DNA from 3 places in the Streptomyces sp. NPDC051218 genome. Region 1 is predicted to be linked to each of the others. Evidence: riboswitches for the same ligand, from Rfam matches in the RefSeq annotation. Region 1 holds a riboswitch; each other region holds the start of a gene.
The links. Region 1 has a riboswitch for cobalamin ahead of metE (5-methyltetrahydropteroyltriglutamate--homocysteine S-methyltransferase). Riboswitches for the same ligand answer to the same signal wherever they lie in the genome.
Positions count from the first base shown of each region.

Region 2: another riboswitch for cobalamin. It lies ahead of ACIBCK_RS00330 (cobalamin biosynthesis protein); the one in region 1 lies ahead of metE (5-methyltetrahydropteroyltriglutamate--homocysteine S-methyltransferase).
Region 3: another riboswitch for cobalamin. It lies ahead of ACIBCK_RS05745 (ABC transporter substrate-binding protein); the one in region 1 lies ahead of metE (5-methyltetrahydropteroyltriglutamate--homocysteine S-methyltransferase).

Region 1 covers NZ_JBITEU010000008.1:265,149-270,545, reverse strand. The annotation lists gene ACIBCK_RS24735 (NAD(P)-dependent oxidoreductase) at 1-870, shown strand, start outside; gene ACIBCK_RS24730 (LuxR C-terminal-related transcriptional regulator) at 1,001-1,378, shown strand; gene metE (5-methyltetrahydropteroyltriglutamate--homocysteine S-methyltransferase) at 1,435-3,756, opposite strand; cobalamin riboswitch at 3,916-4,134, opposite strand; gene ACIBCK_RS24720 (3-hydroxybutyryl-CoA dehydrogenase) at 4,307-5,176, opposite strand; gene aceB (malate synthase A) at 5,173-5,397, opposite strand, start outside.
Region 2 covers NZ_JBITEU010000001.1:58,287-63,683, reverse strand. The annotation lists gene ACIBCK_RS00335 (cobyric acid synthase) at 1-815, opposite strand, end outside; gene ACIBCK_RS00330 (cobalamin biosynthesis protein) at 812-1,753, opposite strand; cobalamin riboswitch at 1,861-2,003, opposite strand; gene ACIBCK_RS00325 (hypothetical protein) at 2,110-2,370, opposite strand; gene ACIBCK_RS00320 (anion permease) at 2,383-3,657, opposite strand; gene ACIBCK_RS00315 (class II aldolase/adducin family protein) at 3,977-4,645, shown strand; gene ACIBCK_RS00310 (alpha/beta hydrolase) at 4,772-5,397, shown strand, end outside.
Region 3 covers NZ_JBITEU010000001.1:1,269,287-1,274,683, forward strand. The annotation lists gene ACIBCK_RS05735 (ABC transporter ATP-binding protein) at 1-99, opposite strand, end outside; gene ACIBCK_RS05740 (FecCD family ABC transporter permease) at 96-1,181, opposite strand; gene ACIBCK_RS05745 (ABC transporter substrate-binding protein) at 1,313-2,263, opposite strand; cobalamin riboswitch at 2,308-2,456, opposite strand; gene ACIBCK_RS05750 (Mov34/MPN/PAD-1 family protein) at 2,446-2,868, opposite strand; gene ACIBCK_RS05755 (amino acid permease) at 2,959-4,434, opposite strand; gene ACIBCK_RS05760 (DUF2017 domain-containing protein) at 4,797-5,393, opposite strand.

The sequences.
Region 1 (5,397 bases):
ATCCGGGCCGGGCACGAGGTGACCGTGCACGACTCCCGCCCCGAGGCCGCGGCCGAACACGTGGCACTCGGCGCCATCTGGGCCGAGACGGCGGCCCAGTGCGCCTCCCAGGCCGAGGTGTTGGTGACCATGCTGCCCAACCCGCGTGTGGTGGAGGACGTGTTGCTGCGCGGTGGCGTCGCCGAAGCGCTGCCGACCGGCTCCATGTGGATCGACATGTCGACGTCAACGCCCGGGGCGGCGGACCGAGTTGCTGCCGAAGTGCTCGACCGGCGCGGCGTGCGTCGGCTGGACGCCCCGGTCAGTGGAATGGCGCACGGGGCGGAGGCCGGGATGCTGCAGATCTTCGTCGGCGGCACCGCCGCCGACTTCGAGGAGGCACTGCCCGTGCTGCGGGTCATGGGTGACGCGGAGCGCATCCTCCACGTGGGTCCGCTGGGGGCCGGCTACACGGTCAAGCTCATGATCAACCTCCTCTGGTTCAGCCATCTCACGGCGTCGTCCGAGGTGCTGGCCATGGGCGTCAAGGCGGGCGTCGACCTGGGCACACTGCGCAACGCGCTCCTGGCGAGCCCCGCCGCGTCCAACTTTTTGGAGCGCGACATCATGTGCGTCCTCGCCGACGGGGACTACGACGACTCGTTCGCCATGGCACTTGCCTGCAAGGACCTGGGCCTTGCCGTGGACCTGGGCCGGGACCTCGGTGTCTCCACGGAACTGTCGGCCCTGGTCGAGCAGATCTACCGCAGGGCCAAGTCCCGGCACGGCGACTTGGCGGGCGAGATGACGCCGGTCCGGCTGTACGAGGAGCTGGCGGGCCGGGAGTTCCGGCTCGGCGCCGAAGTGGCCGCGGGCCCGGTGGCCGTCTAGGCCTGGACGCCGAGGAGGGTGGGCCTGGACCCACTTCCGGGCCGACCTGGGAGGCATCGGGTTCCGTGCCGTGCAGAGTGGACTCACCGCGCCGTACCGGCCGGGAGTTCACGAAGCAGAAGGAAGGCTCATGCGACAGGTCGAAGGCCTGTCCAACCAGGCCATCGCCGGGCGGCTCTTCCTGAGCGACAGCGCCATCAGCAAGTACACCACTTCCCTGTTCGGCAAGCTCGGCCTGACCGACGACGACAACAACAACCGCCGTGTCCTCGCCGTCCTACACCTACCTCAACGGTCCCTGAGGGCCAGCACCAGAGATGGTTTGGTGGACCGGGGGCACACGACTGCGGTCGGCACCGACACGGACCAGGGAGGCCCCGGCCCCGGACGACCGCCGCCGCATCGTGGCTCTCGCCCCGACGAACTCCTGGCTCCGCTCGGCTCCGAGGAGCGGGAGACGTTGCATGGGTTGCTTTCGCGGGTGGCGCATACGGGGGGCGAGGCCTGACCCCCCGTATGCGCCTCGGTTCGTCCTGGTCGATCGGGGCGTTCGGGGCCTTCGGGTCAGGACCCCGAAGGCAGTTCCGTCCTCACCTCGCGTGCCGCCGCCACCAGGTTCTCCAGGGAGGCCTTGGTCTCGGGCCAGCCGCGGGTCTTGAGGCCGCAGTCCGGGTTCACCCACAGGCGTTCGGCGGGGATGGCCTCAAGTCCCTTGCGCAGCAGGGCAGCCGCCTCCTCGGTGCTCGGTACGCGCGGGGAGTGGATGTCGTAGACCCCGGGGCCCGCCTCGCGCGGGTAGCCGTGTCCGGCCAGTTCGCGGGCCACCTGCATGTGCGAGCGCGCGGCCTCCAGGCTGATCACGTCGGCGTCGAGGTCGTCGATGGCCTGGACGATGTCGCCGAACTCGGCGTAGCACATGTGGGTGTGGATCTGCGTGTCGGGCCGGACGCCGCTGGTGGTGAGCCGGAAGGATTCCGTGGCCCAGTTCAGGTACGCGGCGTGCTCGGCGGCGCGCAACGGCAGCGTCTCGCGCAGCGCGGGCTCGTCCACCTGGATGACGGAAGTGCCCGCCGCCTCCAGGTCGTTCACCTCGTCCCGCAGGGCCAGGGCGACCTGGCGTGCCGTGTCGCCCAAGGGCTGGTCGTCCCGGACGAAGGACCAGGCGAGCATGGTGACAGGGCCGGTGAGCATGCCCTTGACGGGGCGCCCGGTGAGCGAGTTGGCGTACGACGTCCAGCGCACCGTCATCGGTTCGGGGCGTGAGATGTCACCCGCGAGGACCGGCGGGCGCACATAACGGGTCCCGTACGACTGGACCCAGCCGTGCTGCGTGGCGAGGTAGCCGGTGAGCTGTTCGGCGAAGTACTGCACCATGTCGTTGCGTTCGGGTTCACCGTGCACCAGGACGTCGATGCCCGTCTTCTCCTGGTAGGCGACGACCTCGCGGATCTCGTTCTTGATGCGCTCCTCGTAGCCCGCCGTGTCGATGCGGCCGGCCCGCAAGTCGGCGCGCGCGGTGCGCAGTTCGGTGGTCTGCGGGAACGAGCCGATGGTGGTCGTGGGAAGGAGCGGCAGACCGAGATGGGTCCGCTGAGCCGCCGCACGCTCGGGATAGGCGTGCGCGCGGCGGGCGTCGGCCGCCGTGACGGAGTCGACGCGTGAACGTACGGCCGGGTCGTGGGTGAGGGCCGAGCCGGAGCGGGACGCCATGTCGGCGCGGTTGGCGGCCAGTTCGGCCGCGATGGTGCCCGTGCCCTGGGCCAGGCCGCGGGCAAGCGTGGCGATCTCGGCGGTCTTCTGATGGGCGAAGGCGAGCCAGCGTGCGATCTGCGGGTCGATGTCACGCTCGGCGGTGGAGTCCAGCGGGACGTGCAGCAGGGAGCAGGACGCGGAGACGTCCACCCGGTCGGCGAGGCCCAGGAGCGTGCCCAGCGTGGAGAGGGACTTCTCCAGGTCGTTGATCCAGATGTTGCGGCCGTTGACGACACCGGCGACCAGGCGCTTGCCGGGCAGCCCGCCGACGGCGGCGAGGTCCGCGAGCTGGTCGGCGGCGGTCTCCGTGAAGTCCAGGGCGAGGCCGTCGACCGGAGCCTTGGCCAGCACGGGCAGTGCCTCGCCAAGCCTGCCGAAGTAGGAGGCGACGAGGAGCTTCGGGCGGTCGGGGAGGGCGCCGAGGTCGCGGTAGGCACGGGCGGCGGCGTTGAGCTCCGCCGGGGTGCGGTCCTGGACCAGGGCGGGCTCGTCGAGCTGCACCCACTCGGCGCCGGCCGCACGCAGGTCGGCGAGGACCTCGGCGTACACGGGCAGCAGGCGGTCAAGGAGCGTCAGCGGCTCGAAGTCGGCGGCCACGCCGGGCGCGGGCTTGGCGAGCAGCAGATAGCTCACCGGGCCGACGAGGACGGGACGGGCGGCGAGGCCGAGCGCGACGGCCTCCTTGAGCTCGGCGACCTGCTTGGCGGAGTCGGCGGCGAAGACGGTGTCGGGACCCAGCTCCGGCACGAGGTAGTGGTAGTTGGTGTCGAACCACTTGGTCATCTCAAGGGGCGCCACGTCCTGGGTGCCGCGGGCCATCGCGAAGTAGCCGTCGAGCGTGTTGGTGTCGACGGCCTCGCGGTGCCGCTGTGGCACGGCACCGACCATGACGCTGGTGTCCAGGACATGGTCGTAGTACGAGAAGTCGCCGGTGGGCACTTCGTGGATGCCGGCGTCGGCCAGGCGCTGCCAGGTGGACCTGCGCAGCTGCGCCGCGGTCTCCCGGAGGGCGTCGGCGGTGACGCGGCCCTTCCAATAGCCCTCGACGGCCTTCTTCAGTTCACGGTCGGGGCCCTGGCGGGGGTAGCCGTACACGGTGGCCCGTGCTGCCGCGGCTGCGGACTTCGCTGTCACGGAAATCTCCTTCGCGAGATGACTCCTGAGAATCCCGGGGACGGGACACGGACGCGAAGGGATGACGGACCGGGCGGACCGAACGCGCGCCACCGGCGCGGTGCTCCACCTGATCTACGCCGACCCGCCCACGAGGTCACCGGGATGCCGCACGTGAGGGATCACATGCGGGCAACGGGCAGGTCTTCGGACTCGCGGGCGCACCTGCCGAGGCAGATTCCTACTGGCCGTCGCTTCCCGGATCCGCGCTCGGATCCAGTGCGTATGACGGCGGTCGTTCCCACTCACCGCTGCGGGGCAGTCCCGGATTCCCACCGGGTTCCCTCTTGCGACGCGTCTGTCTGGCGGACAGGGCGAACCAGCTGCACGGATCAGGCTAGAGGGTCGTCGGGGTTCTTGGGCGCCACTGATCACATTGCGGACCGTGAGGTGAGACACGGACCCGAGGGGCGGGGGCGCACGCGAAGGGCGCGGAACAGATCACCACTCCGTTCCGCGCCCCGCACACAGCAGCCGCGGGCCCCTCGGCCCGGCGGCGGACCCGGGCCCCTCAGCCCCGGTCGTACAGGTGGAACCCGCGCCCGCTCTTGCGGCCGAGCAGCCCCGCTTCGACCATGCGCAGGAGCAGCGGCGGCGGCGCGTACAGGGGTTCCTTGAACTCTTCGTAGAGAGACGCCGCGATGGAGGCGACCGTGTCGAGGCCGATCAGGTCCGCGAGCTTCAGCGGGCCCATCGGGTGCGCGCAGCCGAGCTCCATGCCCGCGTCCACATCGGTGGCCGTCGCGAAGCCGGACTCCGTCATGCGGATCGCGGAGAGAAGGTAGGGCACGAGCAGCGCGTTGACGACGAAGCCCGCCCTGTCCTTGGACCGCACCACCGTCTTGCCCAGCGTGTTCGTGGCGAACTCCTCGACGGCGGCGACGGTTTCGGCGGCCGTGTGCAGCGAGGAGACGACCTCGACCAGGGGAAGGACGGGTGCGGGGTTGAAGAAGTGCAGCCCGAGAACGCGGTCGGCGCGCCGGGTCGCCATGCCCAGACGCATGACCGGGATGGAGGAGGTGTTGGTGGCGAGGATCGCGCCGGGGTCCTCGACGACCTTGTCCAGGGCGGCGAAGATCTCCGTCTTCGCCGCGGTGTCCTCGACGACCGCCTCGACGACGAGCTGGCGGTCGGCCAGGTCGTCGAGGCTGCCGGTGAAGACCATGCGGGCCAGTGCGTCCTCGGCGCCGATGCGGTCCAAGTTGCCTCGCTGGACGGCGCGTTCGAGTGATACGGCGACCCGTTCGCCGGCGGCGCGAGCGGCGAGGGAGTCGGCCTCGCAGATCACGGTGTCCAGCCCGGCACGGGCACACACCTCGGCGATCCCGGCCCCCATCCGGCCCCCGCCCACCACACCGACCCGGCGGATGGATGTGCTCATGACCGCCCCTCCGGGTGGCGCACGAGGTGACGGCTGTAGGCGTCCGTGGTGAAGAAGGCGGGCAACTCCCGGGCCAGCGCTGTCCGTTCGAAGACTCCACGGACTTCGTCGAGTGGGGCCCACGGGTACTCCGCGCCCAGGGCGGCGAGCTCGTCATCCACCAGGCCGAGGACCGTCGCGCGATCCACGACCCGGTGGCGCAGCCACTGCCAGATCTGCAC
Region 2 (5,397 bases), on a different contig from region 1:
GACATCAGCGGTACGGCACAGACGGCGACCCGCAGCACGTCCTCACCGACCGGGGGAGCGACCACGGACTCCCGCACGGCACCCCGCAGGGAGACCCGGAGCCCGTCCTCCTCGTCGATGCCGAGGCCGTGCTGGAACGGCAGCACACCGAACGTGCGCCGCCCGGTCAGCTCATGAAGCATGTCGAGCCCCGGTTCGAGCAGCGAGACATCGCCCCGGAACTTGTTGACGAGATACCCGGCGACCAGCTCCTGGTCCTCGGCGCTCAGCAGCGCCGTCGTCCCGAAGAAGGAGGCGAAGACGCCCCCGCGGTCGATGTCTCCCACCACGACCACGGGGAAGCGGGCGGCCCGCGCGATCCCCATGTTCACGATGTCCGTACGCCGCAGATTGATCTCCGCGGGGCTGCCCGCACCTTCGCAGATCACGGCGTCATAGCTGCCCCGAAGTTCCTCGAGGCATCCCACGACGGTCGACAACAACGCTTCCTGCCGCCCACCGTGGTAGCCGCGCGCGCTCATCTCGCCGACCGGCTTGCCCATCAGGACGACCTGGCTGCTGCGGTCGCTGCCCGGCTTGAGAAGGACCGGATTCATCAGCGCGGTCGGCTCGACCCGGGCGGCCTGCGCCTGCATGGCCTGGGCCCGCCCGATCTCGGCGCCTTCGCGCGTGACAAAGGAGTTGAGGGACATGTTCTGCGCCTTGAAGGGCGCGACGGAGACCCCCTTGCGCGCCAGCCACCGGCAGATACCGGCGGTGACGACGCTCTTGCCCGCGTCGGACGTGGTTCCTGCGACGAGCAGCCCACCACTCATGAGGCCCTGCCTTTCCGTAGCGTGCTCACGGCCGCCGCGACGCCGAGGGCGAGCAGCCCGACCCGCCGCGACAGCTTCACGGCCCGCTCGATGTCGGTGACTTCGACGCCCCGCCCGTCCCCGTTCAGGACAGGCCGGTGCTCTACCCGCCCCGCGTACGAGAGAGTCCCCCCGAGCCGTACGCCCAACGCCCCGGCGAAGGCGGCCTCGACGGGCCCCGCGTTGGGGCTCGGATGCTTGGCGGCATCGTCACGCCAGGCCCGCACCGCGCCGCGCGGCGCGTCCCCGGCGGCAGCCGCGAGCACCGCGGTGAGCCGGGCGCCCGGCCACCCCAGTACGTCGTCGAGGCGGGCGGAGGCCCACCCGTAGCGCCGGTACTTCACGGACTTGTGCCCGACCATGGCGTCGAGCGTGTTGACGGCCCGGAAGCCGACCAGGCCGGGGACCCCGCCAAGGGCCCCCCACACCAAGGCCCCGACCACGGCGTCGGACGTGTTCTCGGCGACGGACTCGACCACGGCCCGCGCGATGCCGTCGGCGTCGAGCGCCTGCGGATCGCGGCCGCACAGATGCGGCAGCCGCTCCCGCGCCACCTCGATGTCCCCGGCGGCGAGCGCCCCGCCGATGGCCCGCGCCTCACGCCCCAGCGAGGTGCCGCCGACCACGGCCCAAGTGGTCGCGGCGGTCAGCGCGACGGACGCGGCGCGCGCGTCACGTACAAGAGAAGAGGCCAGGACGGCGGCGCCGGTCGCGCCTCCGGCGCACACCACGGTGTGCAGGGCGCCCCACCCGCGGTGGTCACGCCAGAGCAGTCGCTCGACAGCGCTCGCGGCCCGCCCGAACGCGGCGACCGGATGCCCGCGGCGGGGATCGCCGAGGAACAGATCACCGAGGAGGCCGGCGGCGGCGCCGTACGCGAAGTCGCGATCGGCACGCATGGCTTCAGCCGGTCGTCGTGCCGAGAGGAGAGCTCACGCTCGGGAACTGGTCCGGCAACGGGCGGCCGCGCATGGCGAATGTCCTCACTCAGGGTGTCCGCGCCCTGGTTCGACGTGATCGGCGGCGAGAGTTCCTGGCTTCCGAGGAGTCAGCTCCTCGATGACAGTGGCGGGACCGCGCCGGATTCGCACCGGCTTCCTCTCCTGCTGCCGTATTGGCTCCGGCAGTCCACCACGGCCCGCGAAGGCCCGTCAACTCGCCGTTGACCTGCGACGGGAGAGTGTGCGGAGGCCCACATACGAAGGTGGGGTGCGGGACGCAGAAGCGTCCCGCACCCCACCTTGAAGCCCGGTCGTCAGGCGACGATCAGATAGATCCCGTACGCCACGGCCGCCGCGCAGAGCGCGAAGCACACATACGCGCCCGTGCGTGCCGCGGCGGCGGTGCCGCCCGCCGTGGACGCACCCGCGGAGGCTCCCGCGGTGGCGGCGCCGGACGTGGCCGCCTCGCGCTTGGAGAGGCCGACGATGCCGAGGGTGAACAGGCCCACCAGGGCCACCGTCACCGCGAGGCTGACTCCGAAGACGGAGCCGAGAGCTGCCCAGTCGATGTCCATGCTGACTCTTCCTTACACCGTGGCGGGCCGGGCGGGGTCCGCCACGGTGCTGGTCGGGGCCGCGATGGTGGCCTTGACGAAGTCGATGTCCGCGCTGGCCACGGCCGACCCGGTGGGGGGCGGTGTGACGGCGGCCATCGCGTTGGTCACGACGCCCACGGGCTCGGCGGCGGAGGAGCCGCCGATCTCGTCGTCGGCGACGTTCGTGTGGTCGACGGCGTTGCGCCGGGACAGCACCCAGATGACGGCGGAGCCGCCGATGAGGAGCGCGGCGGTGGCCGCGATGCCCCAAGGGCCCTGCTTGGTGAGGAACTCGGCCCCCGCGCCGACCAGACCGGCGGCCGGCAGGGTCAGACCCCAGGCGACGAACATGCGGGTCGCCGTGGACCAGCGGACCACGCCGCCCTTGCGGCCGAGGCCCGCGCCCATGACGGCGCCGGAGCAGGACTGCGTGGTGGAGAGCGAGAAACCGATGTGCGAGGAGGCCAGGATGACTGTCGCGGCGCTGGTCTGGGCGGCGAAGCCCTGCTGCGGCTGGAGGTCGGTGAGGCCCTTGCCCATGGTGCGGATGATGCGCCAGCCGCCGAGGTAGGTGCCGAGCGCGATGGCGACACCGGCCGAGACGATGACCCACATCGGGGGGTTGGCGCCCGGGTTCAGGACGCCGCCGGTGACCAGGGCGAGCGTGATGATGCCCATGGTCTTCTGCGCGTCGTTCGTGCCGTGGGCCAGCGAGACGAGGCCCGCGGAGGCGATCTGTCCGGCGCGGTAACCCTTGGCCGTGGCCTTGGTGTCGGTGTTGCGGCCGATCCGGTACGTCAGGCGCGTGGCCACCAGCGCGGCGAGACCCGCCACGAGAGGCGCGGCCAGGGCCGGGATCAGGATCTTGGTGACGACGGTGCCGCCGTTGATCGACGACCAGCCCATCGACATGACCGCGGCGCCGATGAGGCCACCGAAGAGTGCGTGGGAGGAACTGGAGGGCAGGCCCACCAGCCAGGTCAGCAGATTCCAGAGGATCGCGCCGACCAGGGCCGCGAAGATCACCTCTGTCTTCAGTCCGTCCTCGTTGACGATGCCGCCAGAGATCGTCTTGGCGACTTCGACGGAGAGGAAAGCGCCGACGAGATTCAGCACGGCGGACATGGCCACCGCCGTCTTGGGCTTGAGAGCGCCAGTCGAGATGGTGGTAGCCATCGCGTTGGCTGTGTCGTGGAAACCGTTCGTGAAGTCGAACACGAGAGCGGTAACGATCACGATCCCGAGGAGAAGCGTGATGTGTTCCATTTACCCAGGCTTCTGTTGGACGTCAGTGGCAATTGGAACGTAGGCAACCTTGGTGAACGGAAAGTGAACTGGGCCGGGCCGTGCGGTGACTCAATTCGGGGCGCCTTCGCTCCGGTTCCGCTTGTGCCGTGCCGGTGATCGACCGGAGCGGCGGCGGGAGGCCGGGCGGGAGGCCCGGAATCCCGGCTTCCCAGGGTGCCTCACCATCCCCGTGCACACCCCTCGGGGCGGCTCGGCGAGCCGCCGAAGAGATTCTGATCACCCGAGCCGCCCGGCCGACCGCGCCGGTGGATCGCGAGCCGCCTGGCAGGATCACGGCATGACGGAGCAGCGGGACGAAGGCCGGCGGGGCGCGATGGAGCGGGCGTGGGACGAACTGGTGGCGGCGGCCCGCAGAACGGTGGCGGACGGCCTGGTGGTCGGCACGTCGGGCAATGTCTCGGTGCGCCTCGGCGGCACGATCCTGGTCACCCCCAGCGGGGTCCCCTACGACCGGCTGGGACCGCGGGACGCGGTCGGCGTCGACACGGACGGCAACCGGCTCTTCGGTGAGCTCACCCCGACCAGCGAACTGCCCATGCACCTCGCGGTCTACCGCACCACGGACGCCGCGGCCGTGGTCCACACCCACGCGGTGCACGCCACCGCCGTCTCCACCCTGGTCCCGGAGCTCCCGCCCATCCACTACATGGCCGCCGCGCTCGGCGGCCCCGTCCGGGTGGCCCGATACGCGCCGTACGGCTCGGACGAGTTGGCGCAGAACATGCTCCGGGCCCTCAGGGAACGCACCGGCTGCCTGCTGCAGAACCACGGCACCATCACGTACGGGGACACCCTGGACCAGGCGTACGACCGCACGGCGCAGCTGGAGTGGATGTCCCGCCTGTGGCTGACGGCCAGCTCCGTCCCTGGCCACGCCCCGACCCTCCTGTCGACGGGACAGCTGAGGGAGGCGGAGGACAGGCTGCGGGGTTACGGCCAACAGTGACGCGTCCCGTGGGGCCGCGGGCGAGGCGGCATCACGGCGTGTCTGCGTGGGGCCGAAGGTGAAGTCGCGTCACCCCGCGGGCCCCGCCCACTGGCCCCAGCCAGGCCAGGGCCCGACACTGGGCAGGTGCGCCCAGCCAACGCGACGGCAACGGCCGTCACCGCCGTCACGACCGCCCTCCTGGGCGGCGCAGCCGCCGTCGCCGCGGGCCGGTTCGCCAGCAACGCGGCCCTGAAAGCACCGGCCGGCCGCCCGCTGCCGACCGAGCCGCGCCTCACCGTCCACTCCACGGCCGCCGGGCAGATCACCCTGACCCGCGCCCTGGCGAGCCTGCGTCCCGGTACGTACGGGCTCAGCGGCCACGGCAGCCATGCCGTGATCGGGCCCGTCCTGGACGCCGCCCCGCACGCGGCCGACACCGTCGTACGCCGCCTGGAGCGCGTCACGCACGGCGCCATGGAACCCGGCGCGAAGGTCTGGCTCACCCCGCAGGTCCACATCGGCGACCCGCACTCGGCCCTGGACATCGACCACGCGGATGTCGACATCCCCGGCGAACTCGGCGGTCTGCCCGCCTGGTTCGTGCCGGGTGCCCGCGACACCTGGGTGATCACCGTGCACGGCCTCGGCACCACCCGCGAGCACCCCATGGTCGTCATGGACTTCCTGCACCACCAGCAGTTCCCGGTACTCGACCTCGCCTACCGCGGCGACCTCGGAGCGCCCCGCTCCCCGGACGGCCTCGGCCACCT
Region 3 (5,397 bases), on a different contig from region 1:
CTCGCCCTGGCCGGCGTGCAGGGTCACGTCGTCGACGAGGGTCTTCTCCCCCACGCGGTACGTGAGGGACTCGGTGCGGAGAACCGCCGGGTGGCTCATGCCGTCGCCTCCGTACGGTTCTTGCGCAGCATCCACAGGAAGAACGGGCCGCCCGTCAGCGCGGTGAGGACGCCGACCGGGATGTCCTGCGGCGCCGCGACCGTGCGCGCGGCGAGGTCGGCCGCCACCAGGAACACCGCGCCCATCAGGGCCACCACCGGCAGGAGCGCCCGGTGTGCGGCGCCGACCAGCATCCGGGCCGCATGCGGCACCATCAGGCCGACGAAGCCGATGGCCCCGCTGTACGCGACGAGTACGCCGGTCAGGAGCGAGGCGAGGACGAAGACGGCGGCGCGGAAGCGGGCCGTGTCCAGGCCGAGGACGGTGGCGCCCTCCTCGCCGACCAGGAGCAGGTCGAGGGGGCGGGCCAGGGCGACGAGCAGCGCAGTGCCCACGATCAGCGCGGCGCCGGGCAGCGCGAGCATGTCCCAGCGGGCGCTGCCGAGGCCGCCGAGGGTCCAGTACAGGACTTCCTTCAGGTGGTCGGCGCTGTCGGACGTGATCAGGATCAGGCTGGTCAGGGCGGACAGGATGTACGAGACGGCCACCCCGGCCAGGATCAGGCGGCCGGTGGCGAAGCTGCCGCCGGACCTCGCCAGGGTGTAGACGACGAGCAGCGAGAGCAGGGCGCCGGCGAAGGCCGCGGCCGGGATCGTGACGGTGGTGGCCAGGCCCGCGCCCAGGCCGAGGACGCTGCCGAGGACGATGACGGCGACGGCTCCGGCGGATGCGCCGGAGGAGACGCCTAGGAGGAACGGGTCGGCCAGGGGGTTCCTCACGAGAGCCTGGAGGACGGTGCCGATGACTGCGAGCCCGGCGCCGACGGCTGCGCCGAGCAGGACCCTGGGCAGCCGCACGTCCAGCACGATGGTGCGGAACGGGGAAGGTTCCGCACCTCCCGTCAGGATCTCCAGGACGTCGGCGGTGGGGATGCGGACGGAGCCCAGGGCCAGGCCCGCTACGACCGCTGCCGCGAGGGCTGCGCAGAGCGCCGCGATGACTGTCGCGTAGCCCACTCGTCTGCGGGTTCGTGTGGCCCTGGCGGGGCTTTCCCCAATCCCGCCCCTTCCCGGCTGTGACATTTGCGGCCCTGCCGCGTGGGGGGCTCCGCCCCGGACCCCGGACTGGTTGCCGTCCATCACCGGCTCCGCCGAGTTCGTCCTCAAACGCCGGACGGGCTGAAATGCCCGGCGGACGGGCTGGATTCTGCCCTTCACAGCTGATCCGCCAGCTTCCCCACCGCCGCCGGGGCCCGTACCCCCACCACCGTGTCCGACAGCGGCAGTACCGCGAAGCGCTTGTGCTTGATGGCGGGGACGTCCGCCAGGACCGGGTCGTCGAGGAGGCGCTTCTTCTTCTGGGCGACCGTCGTGCCGCCGTAGTCGAGGATCACGATCACCTCGGGCTTGCGGTCGACCACCGACTCCCAGGACGCGTCGCCAAAGGACTTGTCCAGGTCGGCGAAGACGTTGCGGCCGCCCGCACGTTCGATGATGTCGTTGCCGATGCCACGGCCGCCCGCCGTGAACGCCGTCTTGTCGCCGCTGTCATAGACGAAGACGGGGACGGGCTTCGACTTCGCCTCCGTCTGCGCCAGTTCGCGCTTCGCCGCGGCCACCCACTTCTCCGCCCGCGCCCGCACCCCGAACGTGCTGCCGACCTCGCGGACCTCCCTGTAGACGTCGTCCATCGAGACGGGCTTCTTGGCGCAGCCCTCTACGTTCAGGCGGCTCTCCACGCCGGACTTCGCCAGGGCCCCGCGGCTGCGGCCCTCGCCCGCGAGGAAGGCGGACGCGTAGCCGCCGTAGACGAAGTCGGGGTTCGCGGCCAGGAGTTTCTCGTACGAGGGGTACTCCTTGGCGAGGACGGGGGTGTCCGCGTAGGCCTTCGCGTACTTCGGCAGGACCTTGTCGTCCAGGTACGCCGTGCCCGCGATGCGGTCCTTGAGGCCCAGCTCCAGCATCACTTCCGTGACGTGCTGGTTCATCGTGACGGCGCGCTTCGGCGGTGCTTCGTACGTCGTCTTCACACCGCAGTTCGTGACCGTGTACGGGAAGCCTGGGGCCTTGGACTCCGGCTTCGAGCCGGTGCCGTCGGAGGACGAGCACGCGGCGAGCGGGGCCAGCAGGGCCGCGGCAAGCAGCAGACGTATGGGGCGGGACATGGCTGAGCTGCCTCCTCCAGGGGATTTCCGCGTCCCCTGCGTCGTGGGAGAAGAAGGCGGCAGGTCAGTTCCTGACTGCCCCACCCGCGAAGGGTGGGGTCACAGTGGCGGGACCGTGCCGGATTCGCACCGGCTTCCTGGGTCCTGCCGCCTCAAAGGTGAAGCTCAGTATGCCTGGAGGATCAGTACGCCTGGACGACCTTCACCTCTTCCTCGGTGACCTCGCCGTCCACGATCCGGTAGGAGCGGAACTGGAAGTCGCCCGCGTCGTCGGTGTCGGCCGTGGAGACCAGGACGTAGTGGGCGCCCGGCTCGTTGGCGTACGTGATGTCGGTGCGCGAGGGGTAGGCCTCGGTCGCCGTGTGCGAGTGGTAGACGATCACCGGCTCCTCGTCGCGGTCGTCCATCTCGCGGTAGAGCTTGAGGAGGTCGCCCGAGTCGAACTCGTAGAACGTGGGCGAACGCGCCGCGTTCAGCATCGGGATGAAGCGCTCGGGGCGGCCGGTTCCCTCCGGGCCCGCGACCACACCGCAGGCCTCGTCGGGGTGGTCCTTGCGCGCGTGCGCGACGATCTGGTCGTGGAGGGCCTGGGTCAGGGTCAGCATGGCAGCCAGGATAAGCAGAAGGGCCGGACCGTACCGAAGAGTGGTACGGACCGGCCCACATGCTGGGATCGAGCGGGGATGACCTGGCGGTCAGGACTTGATCGCGTCCTGCTTGTCGGCCTCGCCGCCACCCGTCGACTGCGTGTCGTTGCGCTTCTGCATGACCAGGTAGCCGACGCCGAGGATCAGCGCCCACACCGGAGCGGCGTAGAGCGAGATCCGCGCGTCCTTGTCGATGCCCATCATGACGATGACCATCGCGATGAAGGCGAGCGCGAACCAGCTCGTGTACGGAGCTCCCGGCGCACGGAAGGTGGACATCGGCAGCTCGCCGCGGTCGGCCTTGCGGCGGTACTTGATCTGACAGATCAGGATCATGATCCAGGCCCACATGCCGGAGATGGTCGCGAAGGAGACGACGTAGTTGAACGCCTCGCCCGGCCACTGGTAGTTGATCCAGACGCCGACCAGCATCAGGGACGCGGAGAAGGTGGTGCCGACCAGCGGAAGGCCGTTCTTCGTCAGCTTGGTGAAGAACTTCGGGCCCTGGCCGTTGAGCGCGAGGTCGCGCAGCATGCGGCCGGTGGAGTACATGCCCGAGTTGCAGGAGGACAGCGCGGCCGTCAGGACGACGAAGTTGACGATCGCGGCCCCGATGCCGAGGCCCATCTCCTGGAAGGCCGCCACGAACGGCGAGACGCCCGGCTGGAACGACGTCCACGGCACGACCGAGAGGATCATGACGAGCGCACCGACGTAGAAGACGGCGATGCGCCACGGCACGGTGTTGATGGCCTTGGGCAGGACGGTCTTCGGGTCCTTGGACTCGCCCGCGGTGACGCCGACCAGCTCGACGGCGAGGAAGGCGAACATCACGATCTGCAGCGTCATCAGCGTGGAGCCGATGCCGTTCGGGAAGAAGCCGCCCTGGTCCCACAGGTGGGAGACGGACGCGGTGTCCCCGGCGTCGGAGAAGCCGATGGTGAGGATGCCGGCGCAGATGAGGATCATGCCGATGATCGCGGTGACCTTGACCATCGAGAACCAGAACTCGAGCTCACCGAAGAGCTTCACGGAGATCAGGTTGGCGCCGTACAGGATGACCGTGAAGATCAGCGCGTAGGCCCATTGTGGAATGGCGTCGTGTGTCCAGTACTGCATGTACTGGGCCGCTGCCGTGACTTCCGTGATGCCGGTGACGACCCAGAAGAGCCAGTACGTCCAGCCGGTCACGTACCCGAAGAACGGGCCGATGAATTCACGCGCGTACTCCGAGAAGGAGCCCGACACGGCGCGGTACATGAGCAGCTCGCCCAGGGCCCGCATGATGAAGAAGATGACGAGGCCGGCGATGGCGTACGCCAGGATGAGGCTCGGACCGGCCTTGTGAATGGCCTTGCCCGCGCCGAGGAACAGGCCGGTGCCGATGGCACCGCCGATCGCGATCATCTGGATCTGCCGGGCGCCGAGCCCGCGCTGATAACCCTCGCCTGACGTGCCGGACGAACCGCCCGTTCCGCCGGCCTCATTGCCGTCGTGATGCTCTTCGACCTGCACTGAGGTCATGGTGACGCCTTTCTCCACGCTGATCCGTGCCCGCAGTCGCGTTGATGGCCACGGATCAGGTCCTGATCCCCCCGGATATGGATGGAGTGCTACCGGCGGTCTGCCGGCCCGAGCGCCATCGGTGACATGGGTGGCGTCACCGAGTGGTCGTGAAGATTTATCACGGCCGCAACAGTGATCGGTCGTGGCACGTGTGGCTCACACCACGAGAAGAACCGGACAAAATTCCCTTGACGCCTCAAAATCGGGCATTGAAGTGACGCGATCGTTATCCGGATTTGAGCGTCCGATGAGCGAACGCAGCGTAATCGCTGCTGCTTACACCGACTTTGCGGGCGACCGTGGCCGCTTCCGTGTGACTTCTAACCGATGAGGGTGGCGACCAGCGTCTCCTGCAGACCGCCGAGCCAGAGATAGGCCATCACCATCGGCTTGCGGGCGTCGGAGTCCGGCAGCTGGTAGAGCAGGTCCGTGTCCTCCTCGTCGGTCACCTCGAGGCGGGCGCCGATCGCGAGGCGGAGGTCGTTGAGCGCGCCGAGCCAGTGCCGCGACTCGTCGGCGGACAGCTTCAGGACGGCGCCGCCCTCACCCTTCGACGTCAGCGCGTCCAGGGAGCGGATCACCACCAGGGCGTCCTCGCGCTTCTTGGCCCGCAGGTCGTTCTCGGTGAAGCGCCTGAACTCCGAGGAGTAGGCCCGCAGTTCGTTCTCGTCGGCCTTCTCACTGCCGGGCCCGCCATAGGCGTCCGGAAGGAGTCGCTGGAGGACCGGGTCGGTGGGCGGCTCGCTGGGGCCTTCCGCGAACAGCTCCGCGAGCGGATCGTCGGGGGCGTCCTCGGCCGGGCCCGGACCGATCAGCTCCAGGAGCTGCACGGCAAGGGACCGGATGATCGAGATCTCGACCTCGTCGAGCGCGACGGCCGCGCCGCCCCCGGGGATGGGTTCGAATTGTCCTGGCATCAGA